3 regions of the Paenibacillus sp. FSL H8-0317 genome follow, and region 2 is predicted to be linked to each of the others. Evidence: a T-box and tRNA genes for the amino acid it is inferred to sense, from the RefSeq annotation. Region 2 holds a T-box; the other regions hold tRNA genes.
What was found. The T-box of region 2 lies ahead of tyrS (tyrosine--tRNA ligase). A T-box ahead of a tRNA ligase gene usually reads a tRNA of that ligase, here a tRNA-Tyr.

Region 1 (5,004 bases), 1.8 Mb from region 2:
TGTATAACCAACAGTTGCTTCCCATTGTGCTGGAACATACGGTAGTCACGGTGATTGGCACCGTGGAACAGGATCATTTTATTTTTTCACAGCAGCTATATGTATTAACAGACCAGTTACAACAACAGATGGATAAGATTCTGGCTCTACAAGTCAGTATAGGATTCAGCCAGCCGCACAGCTCTCTAGATCACATCCCTCAAGCTTACACAGAAGCCATGGAAGCACTGAGGCATCGGATGAAGCTGGGAACAGGCATTATTTTTCAATATGAGAACATAGATCATTACGCTCCCACTTGGTCCATGACCTACCCGGAATCATTGGAGTATTCGTTGATCCAAGCTATTCAAAGTGCGGACGAAGTTCAGGCCTCTGCTCTTCTGCAACAACTGCTTGAAGTAATCTTTGGTATGGAGGTTACACCCGAGGAGTATGAGGTGGCTCTTACGAGGCTGCTCACGCATATTTTGCAAATGACTCAGGAATCCGGAATACGACTCGGACAGATCTCCCAAGGTCGTGGCTCGATGTTTCATGAACTTCATGGCTTGCAGTACGCCGCTGAAGTGGAGAGTTGGTTTAAACATCAAGTCATCTTTCCCATCATCCAGGTTTTTAAAGCAAGACAGTATGCCCAGTATCAGCATATATCTGAGAAGATGATTGCCATGATTAATCAAGATTATGATAAGGATCTGACGCTTGAGGAATGCGCCTTGAAGCTTCACTACAATGCTAACTACTTAAGTAGTGTCTTCCGCAAAGAGACAGGCTGTGCATTTAGTGAATATCTGACCAAGTACCGATTTAATATCGCTAAAAAATGGCTGGACGAAAGTGATCTAACCGTTAAAGATATCGCAGCACGACTTCGGTACAACAATCCGCAAAACTTTATCCGATCATTCCGTAAATGGGAAGGAATCACCCCCGGTCAGTATCGGGAGCGTAAGCAAAAAGCAGGAGTGTCGAACAGAAATTAGAAAAAGGAGCACGATTGTAAGTCGTACTCCTTCGGACACCTCTCCATATGGTTCCCCGAACAAGGCTCGGACCTGTGACAACTCGATTAATTGTCGAGTGCTCTACCAACTGAAATATCATGGAATATGCTTCAGAGATCATTCTCTGAAAACTAGGTCTGTGTTTTGCTTTTCGTTGTCTCGATGTTTAAATTAAGGTTGGCTTTAGCCCATATGCAGTCTCATGAAGCAGCTTAACATCTTCAAGTAACCGAGGATTTTGTTTAGTATAGTCAACTAATTATTCACTTCAAAAAAAGAGGGAGCATATATCTGCTCCCTTCACTTACAATTTCACTTCTATAATCTTAACTTCATATGTTTCACAAGTGCATCTTCTTGTGGTGGCGGTGCAATGCTTTCTAGCGTTATCTCAGACGTAAGACTAAGTCGCCCGTCCCGATTCCTGCTCCTGTATACGTAACAAGCCTATACGATTTATCACTTATCCTTAGTGCGAACTGTTTTCATATTGGGCTGTTCAAGTTGAATTAGAATTTTACCAAATCTTCCTCCACGTGAGAAGCTCACTGTACTATCCTTGTATGTATCTCGGATATACTTCTCAGCCAATCTGAGGGAATTTTCATCCGATGGTAACTCATACGTATTAAGCCATTCTGGCAGCTTCTCGATAATCTCTTCCACCGGTACTTCAAATGAGTTAACTTCTCTCGTAATGATCATCGTATAAGAATACCCCTTCAAATAAAGCAACTGTTGGATATACCCCATATCACCGGCCTTGTATGAAGAAGTTACTCCCAGTACATCCTTAAGTTCATCCATTAGTGTGTGTTCCTTCTGTCCCGCCATAGTACTTATATACACATACTTCCGGGCACAATTGATCGCCTGCTCAATCGTTTCCCAATCCGACATCGCTGGACACATGGATGCAAATGCAAAGTCATATTTCTTCTCCCAACCCTTATCCTTGATAGAGATTTCTTCATATCGTTCATTTACGATTTCGATATTGGATTCAAGAGCTGGAGGTATCGTCTCTTTCATAAGGGAAATAAGCAACTCAGAAGGCTCAACTGCAGTCACACTTGCACCCTTCTCCGCAAAAGGGATGGTAAATATGCCCGAAGCGGCTCCAATGTCCAAAATGGATAACCCTGCGAATTCCACACCCTGATTCTCAATCCAGCCCATAATGCGCTCAGAACGCTGCTTTCCTTCTTCAGTGAACGACTGTTTATGATAATCCCTGGCCCAGCGCTCAAATGCTTCTTCTGTATTAACGGGGGTACTATTCTTCTTATATTTTGAATTTCTCGGACGATTCTTCCATGCCTCTTCCCATACAGAAAGATCAAATAACAGATCGGTATCCGATACATTTTTTCCATTAGTCACTCTACTTCACTCCTTTATATTAAAGACTTTACTTATCTACAATATACTGAATATAATCATACGTCAATCTTTATTAACGTCCAACTATCCTTACAATACAAAAAAGCAATTTATATAAAATAAAAATAGTCCTACACATTGCATAAGCAACATGTAGGACTATTCAATATACCGGCGAGAGGACTCGAACCTCCACGGTTTCCCACTCGATTTTGAGTCGAGCGCGTCTGCCATTCCGCCACGCCGGCATATGCTGGAGGCGCCACCCAGATTCGAACTGGGGATAAAGCTTTTGCAGAGCTGTGCCTTACCACTTGGCTATGGCGCCATATTTTGGAGCGGACGACGGGAATCGAACCCGCGACCCTCGCCTTGGCAAGGCGATGCTCTACCGCTGAGCCACGTCCGCATAATGGCTGGGGATATAGGATTTGAACCTATGCATGACGGAGTCAAAGTCCGTTGCCTTACCGCTTGGCTAATCCCCAATAAAAAATAAAAAAACAAAGGGGCGATCGAGGGGAATTGAACCCCCGAATGCCGGATCCACAAACCGGTGCGTTAACCACTTCGCCACGATCGCCACAAAAGGTTATTTTCTAAAAAGTTAATTGGCAGGGGCAGCAGGAATTGAACCCACACCAACGGTTTTGGAGACCGTTGTTCTACCTTTAAACTATGCCCCTAAAAACTGGTGGAGGATGATGGATTCGAACCACCGAACCCGTACGGGAGCAGATTTACAGTCTGATGCGTTTGGCCACTTCGCTAATCCTCCAGGATTACATGGTGCCGGCGAGAGGACTTGAACCCCCAACCTACTGATTACAAGTCAGTTGCTCTACCAGTTGAGCTACACCGGCATATTAAATTGTTTTAAAATGGTGGCTCGGGACGGAATCGAACCGCCGACACGAGGATTTTCAGTCCTCTGCTCTACCGACTGAGCTACCGAGCCATAATAAAGTCTAATCTTAATTCCTTACACTTTATATAGGGCATCAGTGCCATACAGCAGATGTAGTGAACAGTTTGCCTCATGTAAAGATTAAATGGCGGAACCGACGGGATTCGAACCCGCGATCTCCTGCGTGACAGGCAGGCATGTTAGGCCAACTACACCACGGTTCCAGATCACTTTCTCAAAGGAAAGTATAATTGCGGGGGCAGGATTTGAACCTGCGGCCTTCGGGTTATGAGCCCGACGAGCTACCGGGCTGCTCCACCCCGCGTCGTTATAAAGTTTATATGGTGGAGGCTGAGGGGATCGAACCCCCGACCCTCTGCTTGTAAGGCAGATGCTCTCCCAGCTGAGCTAAGCCTCCGAACAACACATTTATGATCATATCATAATCTTGTTGTAAAAATCAACTTCTTTTTTTGAAGTTATTATGACCCGTAGGGGATTCGAACCCCTGTTACCTCCGTGAAAGGGAGGTGTCTTAACCCCTTGACCAACGGGCCTTAATATTATGGCGGAGAGAGAGGGATTCGAACCCTCGAGACGCTTGTGACGCCTACACGATTTCCAATCGTGCTCCTTCGGCCAGCTCGGACACCTCTCCATATGGCTCCCCGAACAGGGCTCGAACCTGTGACAACTCGATTAACAGTCGAGTGCTCTACCAACTGAGCTATCAGGGAATATGCTTCAGAGATCGTTCTCTGAAAACTAGATTCGAAACGAAACATGCGATTTAGAACTTGCTATTGGATAAGCCCTCGACCGATTAGTACTGGTCAGCTCCATGCATTGCTGCACTTCCACCCCCAGCCTATCTACCTCGTCGTCTTCAAGGGGTCTTACATACTGGGAAATCTCATCTTGAGGGGGGCTTCACGCTTAGATGCTTTCAGCGTTTATCCCGTCCGTACATAGCTACCCAGCGGTGCTCCTGGCGGAACAACTGGTACACCAGCGGTACGTCCATCCCGGTCCTCTCGTACTAAGGACAGCTCCTCTCAAATTTCCTACGCCCACGACAGATAGGGACCGAACTGTCTCACGACGTTCTGAACCCAGCTCGCGTACCGCTTTAATGGGCGAACAGCCCAACCCTTGGGACCTACTTCAGCCCCAGGATGCGATGAGCCGACATCGAGGTGCCAAACCTCCCCGTCGATGTGGACTCTTGGGGGAGATAAGCCTGTTATCCCCAGGGTAGCTTTTATCCGTTGAGCGATGGCCCTTCCATGCGGTACCACCGGATCACTAAGCCCGACTTTCGTCCCTGCTCGACTTGTAGGTCTCGCAGTCAAGCTCCCTTATGCCTTTGCACTCTTCGAATGATTTCCAACCATTCTGAGGGAACCTTTGGGCGCCTCCGTTACTCTTTAGGAGGCGACCGCCCCAGTCAAACTGCCCACCTGACACTGTCCCCGCACCGGATTACGGTACCAGGTTAGAACCTAGATACGATCAGGGTGGTATCCCAACGTTGCCTCCATGCAAGCTGGCGCTCACACTTCAAAGGCTCCCACCTATCCTGTACAGATCGTACCCAAATTCAATATCAAGCTGCAGTAAAGCTCCATGGGGTCTTTCCGTCTTGTCGCGGGTAACCTGCATCTTCACAGGTATTAAAATTTCACCGGATCTCTCGTTGAGACAGCG
Region 2 (5,004 bases):
TTTCAATCGACTGCTTGCATCCAGCCTAGGACTGGATGTGGAGTCTCTTGACAGTGATGAAGGAGCGCAAATTTTTGCAGGTAATTCGATTCCGGAAGGAGCCGAGCCTTTGGCTCAGGCCTATGCAGGACATCAATTTGGCAATTTTAACATGCTTGGAGATGGACGTGCTTTGCTGCTGGGTGAACAGATTACGCCACAGGGCGAGCGAGTGGATATCCAGCTCAAAGGATCAGGAAGAACACCCTACTCCCGTGGGGGAGATGGACGTGCTGCTGTAGGGCCCATGTTGCGTGAGTATATTATTAGTGAAGCGATGTATGCACTGGGTATTCCAACGACACGCAGTCTGGCGGTGGTATCAACAGGAGAAAACATTATCCGTGAAACAGAGCGGCCGGGTGCCATTTTAACCCGGGTGGCTTCCAGTCATATCCGGGTAGCAACCTTCCAGTATGCAGCCAGATGGGGATCTATCGACGATCTTCGGGCGTTGGCTGATTATACGTTGCATCGACATTTTCCTGATGTTGCCCAAGCTGAGAATCGCTATCTTTTGCTCCTTCAGGAAGTAATTAAACGGCAGGCGGCACTCATTGCCCAATGGCAGCGTGTTGGTTTCATTCATGGCGTGATGAACACGGATAACATGGCGATCAGTGGTGAGACCATCGATTATGGTCCGTGCGCCTTTATGGATGCTTACAATCCTTCAACCGTATTTAGCTCCATTGACAGGCAAGGTCGCTATGCTTATGGTAATCAACCGTATATTGCGGGGTGGAATTTGGCTCGTTTTGCCGAGACGCTTCTGCCGTTGCTGCATGAAGATGAAGAACAGGCCGTGCAACTCGCTCAGGATGCTATCGCACAATTTTCTGAATTGTACCATCATCATTGGCTCAAGGGAATGCGTGCCAAACTGGGCTTGTCCGATGAAGAGGCCGAAGATGAAGCGTTGATCAAGGAGCTTCTTGAACTCATGGAAAAGCATAGTGCAGATTACACCAATACGTTCCTGGCATTGACCTTTGATAGGTTGGAAGGGACAGCTTTGTTTGGCACGGCAGAATTTGCTGAATGGAATGAGCGGTGGCAAGCAAGATTGGACAGACAGCAAGGGGCGAAGGAAGTCTCTCGGGAGTTGATGAGAACGAACAATCCAGCCGTCATTCCCCGCAATCATCGGGTTGAGGAAGCCCTTGAGCAAGCGGAGAACCACGGAGATCTTAGCGTGATGCAGAAGCTTTTGGCAGTTCTTTCAGATCCGTTTGCGCACTCACCTGAGCAGGCTGAATATGCCGAACTACCTGCACAATGCAATACTTCGTATCAGACTTTTTGTGGGACCTGATTGAACAGTATGGAATGAAGAGGCTGCCTTGGGCAGCTTTTTCATTTTTTCATTCTGTCATCGACGTTACTTTATAGAGGCAGGTGCATTCATGTCCAACATGTTAAGCAAACAACAATTGGCAGACATCCTTTTACAGCTTTTAGAGCGTACATCTTTCCCTAGGGAACAGATGCAGAACTATGTTAACCGCTTGTTTGAGAGCTTTAAGTGGGATGGGGTGCCTTATGTAGAGGCTGAAGAAGATGCGTATATCGTTCGAATATACGAACGTGGTCTCGTTTCATTGGAGAAACGGGTGAAACAGCCGGATGAAGTCATCTATTGGGTGCTGGAGGATATTATTTTCACCGCGACGCATGTAGGATTGTTGGAACGAAATGGCGTGGATAATAAAGAGACGCATTTGAACTATACAAATGAAGTGATGAAGGACCTGAACAGGGGTGTTCAGGAAGCCTTCCAGCAGATCGGTGATCCGTATTCACATTGGCATCAGGCGGGTAAACGTCAGGAGTTGGAGAGCATGCATAAAGAAAAGTGAGGTGTGTTACATGAGCGAGCAAGATATTAATGATGTATGGTATGACTTTGCTGTGTTATTTGTCGAAAAAAAGAATGAATTTGAACAGGGCTGGGCTTCGTTGACTTCGAACGAGCAGGACATTGCTGCTTTATGGCTGTTAGAGGCGGATGTCTTTAATGGCGGTTTTATACAGTTTTTCTGCAACTGGGGGGAAGAGGTATACCGTTACGCGTTGCGGGCATTACATATCATTGATGCGACTCAAGTCGTGGAGATTATAACGTCAGCATATGGCTGCATTGAGCACTTGAAAGAGGATGAAAGGCTTACTGAACTATGGGATATACCTAAATTCCTGACAAAGGAACAAGAGCAGCAGTTAGATGCGTTAGATCTGCAGTTTTGGAACAATGAGGATCAGGTCGCGGAGAAAGCGTATGGTTATTATCACGGAAAATTGAACATGATGATTATATAATCTGGTTTCAACTGTGCATCCGTGGTTCAGTTCAAAGATTGTATACTTGGTCTTGCAATGACTGAAACGTTCGGCTATACTTGCTATAAATTGAATACATGAATCACGTTGATAGAGCGCAGTAGCGGCTTTGTCCCTGTTACAGAAAGTCAGGGGTTGATGGAACCTGATACATACAAGGGCTGCGAATTACACTCTGGAGTACTTGGGTAATGCCAAGCGGATGGGCAAACGATATATTGCCAAAAGTGGTATGGATAACGTGTTAAGCTCACGTGTTGTCCATGCAATTTGGGTGGTACCACGGTTATGATAATCGTCCCTGTGTCTAATGAAGACAAGGAGGCGATTTTTTTGTGTCCAAAAAAGCCGTTCCAGCGTGTAATTTCGTATTTTAACGTAGATCATGACTGAATCTTGAGGATAGAAAAGGGGTTATACACATGAATATTATTGATGAACTACAGTGGCGTGACGCCATTAACCAGCAGACAGATGCAGAGGGACTGCGTGAGTTGACCGAAACCAAATCAATCTCATTGTACTGCGGCGTTGACCCTACGGGGGACAGCATGCATATCGGACATCTCATTCCATTCATGATGCTGAAACGTTTTCAACTGGCAGGACACCGTCCAGTCATTCTGATTGGTGGAGCTACAGGAACGATTGGTGATCCAAGTGGTCGGCAGGCTGAGCGTTCTTTGCAAACGATGGAGCAAGTGCAGGAGAATGTGGATGCACTGACAGCGCAGATGAAGAAGTTGTTCGTAACAGACGGTGATAATCAGGTTCGCATGGTGAACAACTACGATTGGACACACAAAATCAATGTGATTGAATTCTTGCGTGACTACGGCAAAAACTTTAACCTTAACACAATGTTGGCTAAGGATGTGGTTGCGAGCAGATTGGAAGGCGGAATCTCGTTCACCGAGTTTTCCTACCAGATCCTTCAATCACTCGACTACCTGCACCTGTTCCAGAACGAAGATGTACAGCTTCAAATCGGTGGTTCGGATCAATGGGGTAACATCACAAGTGGTCTTGATCTGATTCGTAAAAAAGAAGGATCTGAAGCGAAGGCGTACGGTCTGACCATTCCACTCATGCTCAAATCCGACGGTACCAAATTTGGTAAAACAGCTGGCGGCGCAATCTGGCTTGACCCGAACAAAACAACACCATTTGAGTTCTACCAGTTCTGGGCGAATACAGATGACCGTGATGTCATTAAATACTTGAAATACTTTACTTTCCTCAGCAAAGAACAAATCGAAGCTTTGGCTGAAAAGGTAGAGACAGAGCCGCACAGACGTGAAGCACAGAAAGCACTCGCGGAAGAAATGACAAAATTCGTTCACGGCGAAGAAATGCTCGAACAGGCTAAGCGTATTACAGCGGCGCTGTTCAGTGGTGATATCCGTTCCCTGACAGCAGATGAAATCGAGCAGGGTTTCAAGGAAATGCCAACATTCGAAACGGACGGGGAAGCGAAAAATATCGTCGACTGGCTCGTAGATCTGGGGTTGGAGCCATCCAAACGCCAGGCGCGTGAGGATGTCACTAAAGGCGCGATCTCCATGAACGGTGAGAAAATCACGGAGCTTGAATTCACAGTGTCGGCAGAGCATGCCATTGGCGGTAAATTCATCATTATCCGTAAAGGTAAGAAGAACTACAGCCTGGTTAAACTTCAATCGTAGTTTCCAAGAATTAGAACGTAACACAGAGACGTATAGAGACTACAATAGACGCACAAATAGAGCTACAAATACAGAAACAAAAAGACCGCCTTCCATCTCTGTCAGGCGACAGAGGGGAGGCGGCCTTTCGTATATCAGGCCAGTGAGTGACCTATCTTATTGATTAACGATCGCTGTGATTTCTTCATCCAGATCAAGTCGTACATTCTCACGGTACGCCCGGATGTTGTATTCACTGTGCAGGTAACGAAGAATCGCTTCAATCATATTGGACTCCACCAGATATTGACTACGGCCTTGAATCCAAACTTCAGCGGAATAACCTGTATCTTCTTCCCAACTCAGTTCTACATTCACATCGGTTGGACGTACACCTTTACGTTCTGCCATATGAATACAGATTGCATTCACAATTTCATCCATGCTCAGAACCATAGAGATTAGTACCGTCCATTTCTGTTATGGTCATCATCACGATCATTGCGACGGTCATAACGACCATCCGCTGCAGGTTTGCGACGATTGGAGATGGCTCTGAAGAGTGCCATAGCCAGCATAACAATCAACATAATTGCTGCAACGTTCACGAGCAATCCAAGGATGTTACCCAGAGCGCCCATGCCACCGAACAATCCGCCAAACATCATACCAGCAAGACCACCAAGCATCATGCCTTTCATGAATCCGCCGCCACCGCCGAAGAATCCGCCACGGTTCGTTGTAGCTGCTCCATTGCTGGAATTGTTATTCGTATTCGATTTGCTTACATTGCTGTCGGATTTCTTAGGTGTATTGCTATAACTTTTTGTACCGGATTTGAATCCGCCACCGCGTCTTGCATCTGCAGAATCCGGATTCGCTACTCCCACTGTTGCGAACAATAATGTAAAGGCCATAAATACCATCATTAGATGTTTAACTCCGAATTTTTTCTTCATTG
Region 3 (5,004 bases), 3.4 Mb from region 2:
CTGGCAGACTGCCCGCCGCACACACAATAACGGAGGATGGATCAATGGTCCGGTTAACGATACCAACTGCTGTAGTCTGTGCCAGCCCTGCTTCATGTTGAGCTGCATACAGCCGATCCACTTCTGCATTCCACTCAGCCCGGAGATCAGCGATTTCGGATGCGCCATATGCACATCGGTATTGTCTTTCCTGCAATTCCTTCTGCAAAGCCTGCAATCCTTCGCGTGCATCTGCCAGAATGGCTTCCCCGCCTAACTTGGCGGCATCCATGCCGTTCAGGTTAATGTTGATGAATGACACTTCTGGATGTTGAAAAGCAGAGCGGGACGCCGTCGTAAAATCGGAGAAACGAGTACCGACGCCGATCACCACATCCGCTTCTCTCGCCAGCCTATTGGCTGCCAGAGAGCCGGTAACCCCGATGGCCCCCACATTCAGTGTGTGGTCCCAAGAAACTGCGCTTTTGCCCGCCTGCGTCTCGGCGATCGGAATACCAAATGCCTCGGCGAACTCCACGAGCTGGGCGGATGCCTCAGAGTACAACACACCGCCGCCTGCAACGAGCAGCGGCTTACTGCCTCGGGCAATCTGCTCCGTTGCCCGCTCAATGGCTGCCTGTACCGGGGGGCGACGATCCAGATAATGTACTTTGCGGGCAAAGAACGATTCTGGATAATCGTATGCCTCTGCCTGCACATCCTGCGGCAGTGCGAGCGTTACTGCTCCCGTCTCTGCTGGATCGGTTAGCACACGCATGGCCTGTGTAACAGCAATCATCAACTGTTCGGGACGAACAATGCGATCCCAGTACTTGCTGACGGCTTTGAATGGATCAGTGGCTGAGATTGTATAATCACTGCTCACTTCCAACTGCTGAAGTACCGGGTCCGGTTCCCGTGTAGCAAAGTTATCTCCAGGAAGCAATAAAACCGGAATCCGGTTCACCGTTGCAGTAGCTGCGGCTGTAATCATATTCAAAGCACCAGGTCCAATCGATGTTGTACATGCATAGATCTGTCTACGATTCTTCTGCTTGGCATAAGCCGCTGCCGTATGCACCATGCCTTGTTCGTTCTTGCCTTGCATATACGTCAGGCTTCCCGGGCTGCGCTCTAGCGCTTCTCCAATGCCTGTTACATTGCCATGTCCAAAAATACCGATGATTCCCTTCACAAACTTGGTTTCCACCCCGTCAACCGAGATATATTGCTGATCCAGGTATCGAAGCAGTGCCTGAGCCATCGTCAGTCGAATTGTTTTCATGAATTGATCGCCGTCCTTTCCTTTACGGGTTAAGCGCTTAATCTAAGTTAAGTTTAAGCGCCTTACCCCTAAAGGTTAAGCGCTTAATTGATATGGTATTACAGGTTAATGATTTACGCAAGCTATTTTTGTAAGCGTTTTTATGAAATGCGGTAAAGGAAAGATATTCTTGTGTTCGAACATGCACTAGACCTTCTCTGTTTGAACACTTCCACAATGACTAAGAACAGACTTAAAAGGGGGGAAATATATCATGAGGATGGGATACATGCTGGTACATGCTAATCAGCCATATAATCCGTGATCTTTGTATACAATTATGATCAATATGCCTGTGAATGCAAAAAAAGAAAGAAACGGTGAATACCATCTCTTTCTTATCAATATTTAAGCGGGTGATGGGAATCGAACCCACGCTATTAGCTTGGAAGGCTAAAGTTCTACCATTGAACTACACCCGCAAATAAAAAAAATCGGGATGACACGATTTGAACATGCGACCCCCTGGTCCCAAACCAGGTGCTCTACCAAGCTGAGCTACATCCCGTTATATATACCGGCGAGAGGACTCGAACCTCCACGGTTTCCCACTCGATTTTGAGTCGAGCGCGTCTGCCATTCCGCCACGCCGGCAAAATATAAAGTTATAATGGCGCGCCCTGAGAGATTCGAACTCCCGGCCTTTTGATTCGTAGTCAAACGCTCTATCCAGCTGAGCTAAGGGCGCAAAATATTGGAGCGGAAGACGGGAATCGAACCCGCGACCCTCGCCTTGGCAAGGCGATGCTCTACCGCTGAGCCACTTCCGCAAATAAAGGATGCGCGTGGAGGGACTTGAACCCCCACGTCAAAGACGCTAGATCCTAAGTCTAGTGCGTCTGCCAATTCCGCCACACGCGCATATAATGGTGAGTCATGAAGGGCTCGAACCTTCGACACCCTGATTAAAAGTCAGGTGCTCTACCAACTGAGCTAATGACTCATAGAAAAACTGGTGGAGGATGATGGATTCGAACCACCGAACCCGTACGGGAGCAGATTTACAGTCTGATGCGTTTGGCCGCTTCGCTAATCCTCCAGGATTACATGGTGCCGGCGAGAGGACTTGAACCCCCAACCTACTGATTACAAGTCAGTTGCTCTACCAGTTGAGCTACACCGGCGTATTACATAGTGTTATAAATGGTGGCTCGGGACGGAATCGAACCGCCGACACGAGGATTTTCAGTCCTCTGCTCTACCGACTGAGCTACCGAGCCTTACTAAAATAAAAAATGGCGGAACCGACGGGATTCGAACCCGCGATCTCCTGCGTGACAGGCAGGCATGTTAGGCCAACTACACCACGGTTCCAGATCACTTTCTCAAAGGAAAGTATAATTGCGGGGGCAGGATTTGAACCTGCGGCCTTCGGGTTATGAGCCCGACGAGCTACCGGGCTGCTCCACCCCGCGTCGTTATAAAGTTTATATGGTGGAGGCTGAGGGGATCGAACCCCCGACCCTCTGCTTGTAAGGCAGATGCTCTCCCAGCTGAGCTAAGCCTCCATATTATGACCCGTAGGGGATTCGAACCCCTGTTACCTCCGTGAAAGGGAGGTGTCTTAACCCCTTGACCAACGGGCCTTACTGGCTCCCCGAACAGGGCTCGAACCTGTGACAACTCGATTAACAGTCGAGTGCTCTACCAACTGAGCTATCAGGGAATGGTGGAGCCAAGCGGGATCGAACCGCTGACCTCCTGCTTGCAAGGCAGGCGCTCTCCCAGCTGAGCTATGGCCCCATAACTCTGGTGTATTTCTTGTTGTGGTCTTGCTATGGGCCCTGGTGGACTCGAACCACCGGCCTCACCCTTATCAGAGGTGCGCTCTAACCAACTGAGCTAAGGGCCCTTATCAATTTTCGAAAAAAAATACCCCAATGGGGTTTCGCTTGGCGGCGTCCTACTCTCCCAGGACCCTGCGGTCCAAGTACCATCGGCGCTAGAGGGCTTAACGGTCGTGTTCGGGATGGGTACGTGTGGAACCCCTCCGCCATCGCCACCAAACGCGTAGCTTACATTTCAGAGTGTTGTTCTCTGAAAACTAGATTCGAAACGAAACACGCGAATTACAACTTGCTATTGGATAAGCCCTCGACCGATTAGTACTGGTCAGCTCCATGCATTGCTGCACTTCCACCCCCAGCCTATCTACCTCGTCGTCTTCAAGGGGTCTTACATACTGGGAAATCTCATCTTGAGGGGGGCTTCACGCTTAGATGCTTTCAGCGTTTATCCCGTCCGTACATAGCTACCCAGCGGTGCTCCTGGCGGAACAACTGGTACACCAGCGGTACGTCCATCCCGGTCCTCTCGTACTAAGGACAGCTCCTCTCAAATTTCCTACGCCCACGACAGATAGGGACCGAACTGTCTCACGACGTTCTGAACCCAGCTCGCGTACCGCTTTAATGGGCGAACAGCCCAACCCTTGGGACCTACTTCAGCCCCAGGATGCGATGAGCCGACATCGAGGTGCCAAACCTCCCCGTCGATGTGGACTCTTGGGGGAGATAAGCCTGTTATCCCCAGGGTAGCTTTTATCCGTTGAGCGATGGCCCTTCCATGCGGTACCACCGGATCACTAAGCCCGACTTTCGTCCCTGCTCGACTTGTAGGTCTCGCAGTCAAGCTCCCTTATGCCTTTGCACTCTTCGAATGATTTCCAACCATTCTGAGGGAACCTTTGGGCGCCTCCGTTACTCTTTAGGAGGCGACCGCCCCAGTCAAACTGCCCACCTGACACTGTCCCCGCACCGGATTACGGTACCAGGTTAGAACCTAGATACGATCAGGGTGGTATCCCAACGTTGCCTCCACACAAGCTGGCGCTCATGCTTCAAAGGCTCCCACCTATCCTGTACAGATCGTACCCAAATTCAATATCAAGCTGCAGTAAAGCTCCATGGGGTCTTTCCGTCTTGTCGCGGGTAACCTGCATCTTCACAGGTATTAAAATTTCACCGGATCTCTCGTTGAGACAGCGCCCAAGTCGTTACGCCATTCGTGCGGGTCAGAATTTACCTGACAAGGAATTTCGCTACCTTAGGACCGTTATAGTTACGGCCGCCGTTTACTGGGGCTTCGGTTCACAGCTTCGGGATTACTCCCTAACCACTCCCCTTAACCTTCCAGCACCGGGCAGGCGTCAGCCCGTATACTTCGCCTTACGGCTTCGCACAGACCTGTGTTTTTGCTAAACAGTCGCTTGGGCCTTTTCACTGCGGCCCCCTCGTGCTATTCACACTACCGGGGCACCCCTTCTCCCGAAGTTACGGGGTCATTTTGCCGAGTTCCTTAACGAGAGTTCTTCCGCGCGCCTTAGAATACTCTTCTCGCCTACCTGTGTCGGTTTGCGGTACGGGCACCATCACCTGGCTAGAGGCTTTTCTTGGCAGTGTGAGATCATGACCTTCGCTACTATAATTTTCGCTCCCCATCACAGCTCAGCCTTACAATGTGCGGATTTGCCTACACATCAGCCTCACTGCTTAGACGGACATCCATCAGTCCGCGTCACTACCCTACTGCGTCCCCCCATTGCTCATAACGGCTTACGGTGGTACAGGAATTTCGACCTGTTGTCCTTCGACTACGCCTTTCGGCCTCGCCTTAGGTCCCGACTTACCCTGAGCGGACGAGCCTTCCTCAGGAACCCTTAGGCTTTCGGCGGATCAGATTCTCACTGATCTTTTCGTTAC

Region 1: it has a tRNA-Tyr gene. The T-box ahead of tyrS (tyrosine--tRNA ligase) is inferred to sense a tRNA for this amino acid. The anticodon was not compared.
Region 3: it has a tRNA-Tyr gene. The T-box ahead of tyrS (tyrosine--tRNA ligase) is inferred to sense a tRNA for this amino acid. The anticodon was not compared.

The regions. Positions count from the first base shown of each region.
Region 1 is NZ_CP150294.1:6,081,508-6,086,511, forward strand. It holds gene MHB43_RS27285 (helix-turn-helix domain-containing protein) at 1-986, shown strand, start outside; gene MHB43_RS27290 (methyltransferase domain-containing protein) at 1,467-2,390, opposite strand; tRNA gene MHB43_RS27295 (tRNA-Leu) at 2,560-2,638, opposite strand; tRNA gene MHB43_RS27300 (tRNA-Cys) at 2,645-2,718, opposite strand; tRNA gene MHB43_RS27305 (tRNA-Gly) at 2,725-2,799, opposite strand; tRNA gene MHB43_RS27310 (tRNA-Gln) at 2,804-2,878, opposite strand; tRNA gene MHB43_RS27315 (tRNA-His) at 2,901-2,973, opposite strand; tRNA gene MHB43_RS27320 (tRNA-Trp) at 3,003-3,076, opposite strand; tRNA gene MHB43_RS27325 (tRNA-Tyr) at 3,083-3,168, opposite strand; tRNA gene MHB43_RS27330 (tRNA-Thr) at 3,178-3,253, opposite strand; tRNA gene MHB43_RS27335 (tRNA-Phe) at 3,273-3,348, opposite strand; tRNA gene MHB43_RS27340 (tRNA-Asp) at 3,444-3,521, opposite strand; tRNA gene MHB43_RS27345 (tRNA-Met) at 3,549-3,622, opposite strand; tRNA gene MHB43_RS27350 (tRNA-Val) at 3,640-3,715, opposite strand; tRNA gene MHB43_RS27355 (tRNA-Glu) at 3,783-3,854, opposite strand; tRNA gene MHB43_RS27360 (tRNA-Ser) at 3,864-3,955, opposite strand; tRNA gene MHB43_RS27365 (tRNA-Asn) at 3,959-4,034, opposite strand; rRNA gene MHB43_RS27370 (23S ribosomal RNA) at 4,101-5,004, opposite strand, start outside.
Region 2 is NZ_CP150294.1:4,309,238-4,314,241, reverse strand. It holds gene MHB43_RS19175 (YdiU family protein) at 1-1,354, shown strand, start outside; gene MHB43_RS19170 (Imm63 family immunity protein) at 1,446-1,898, shown strand; gene MHB43_RS19165 (DUF4375 domain-containing protein) at 1,909-2,358, shown strand; T-box leader at 2,458-2,685, shown strand; gene tyrS (tyrosine--tRNA ligase) at 2,802-4,064, shown strand; gene MHB43_RS19155 (YxcD family protein) at 4,221-4,499, opposite strand; gene MHB43_RS19150 (hypothetical protein) at 4,505-5,002, opposite strand.
Region 3 is NZ_CP150294.1:372,024-377,027, reverse strand. It holds gene iolD (3D-(3,5/4)-trihydroxycyclohexane-1,2-dione acylhydrolase (decyclizing)) at 1-1,264, opposite strand, end outside; tRNA gene MHB43_RS01875 (tRNA-Gly) at 1,655-1,725, opposite strand; tRNA gene MHB43_RS01870 (tRNA-Pro) at 1,738-1,811, opposite strand; tRNA gene MHB43_RS01865 (tRNA-Leu) at 1,819-1,897, opposite strand; tRNA gene MHB43_RS01860 (tRNA-Arg) at 1,915-1,991, opposite strand; tRNA gene MHB43_RS01855 (tRNA-Gly) at 1,999-2,073, opposite strand; tRNA gene MHB43_RS01850 (tRNA-Leu) at 2,084-2,164, opposite strand; tRNA gene MHB43_RS01845 (tRNA-Lys) at 2,171-2,246, opposite strand; tRNA gene MHB43_RS01840 (tRNA-Tyr) at 2,257-2,342, opposite strand; tRNA gene MHB43_RS01835 (tRNA-Thr) at 2,352-2,427, opposite strand; tRNA gene MHB43_RS01830 (tRNA-Phe) at 2,448-2,523, opposite strand; tRNA gene MHB43_RS01825 (tRNA-Asp) at 2,540-2,617, opposite strand; tRNA gene MHB43_RS01820 (tRNA-Met) at 2,645-2,718, opposite strand; tRNA gene MHB43_RS01815 (tRNA-Val) at 2,736-2,811, opposite strand; tRNA gene MHB43_RS01810 (tRNA-Glu) at 2,818-2,889, opposite strand; tRNA gene MHB43_RS01805 (tRNA-Asn) at 2,894-2,969, opposite strand; tRNA gene MHB43_RS01800 (tRNA-Ala) at 2,971-3,046, opposite strand; tRNA gene MHB43_RS01795 (tRNA-Ile) at 3,082-3,155, opposite strand; rRNA gene rrf (5S ribosomal RNA) at 3,194-3,310, opposite strand; rRNA gene MHB43_RS01785 (23S ribosomal RNA) at 3,386-5,004, opposite strand, start outside.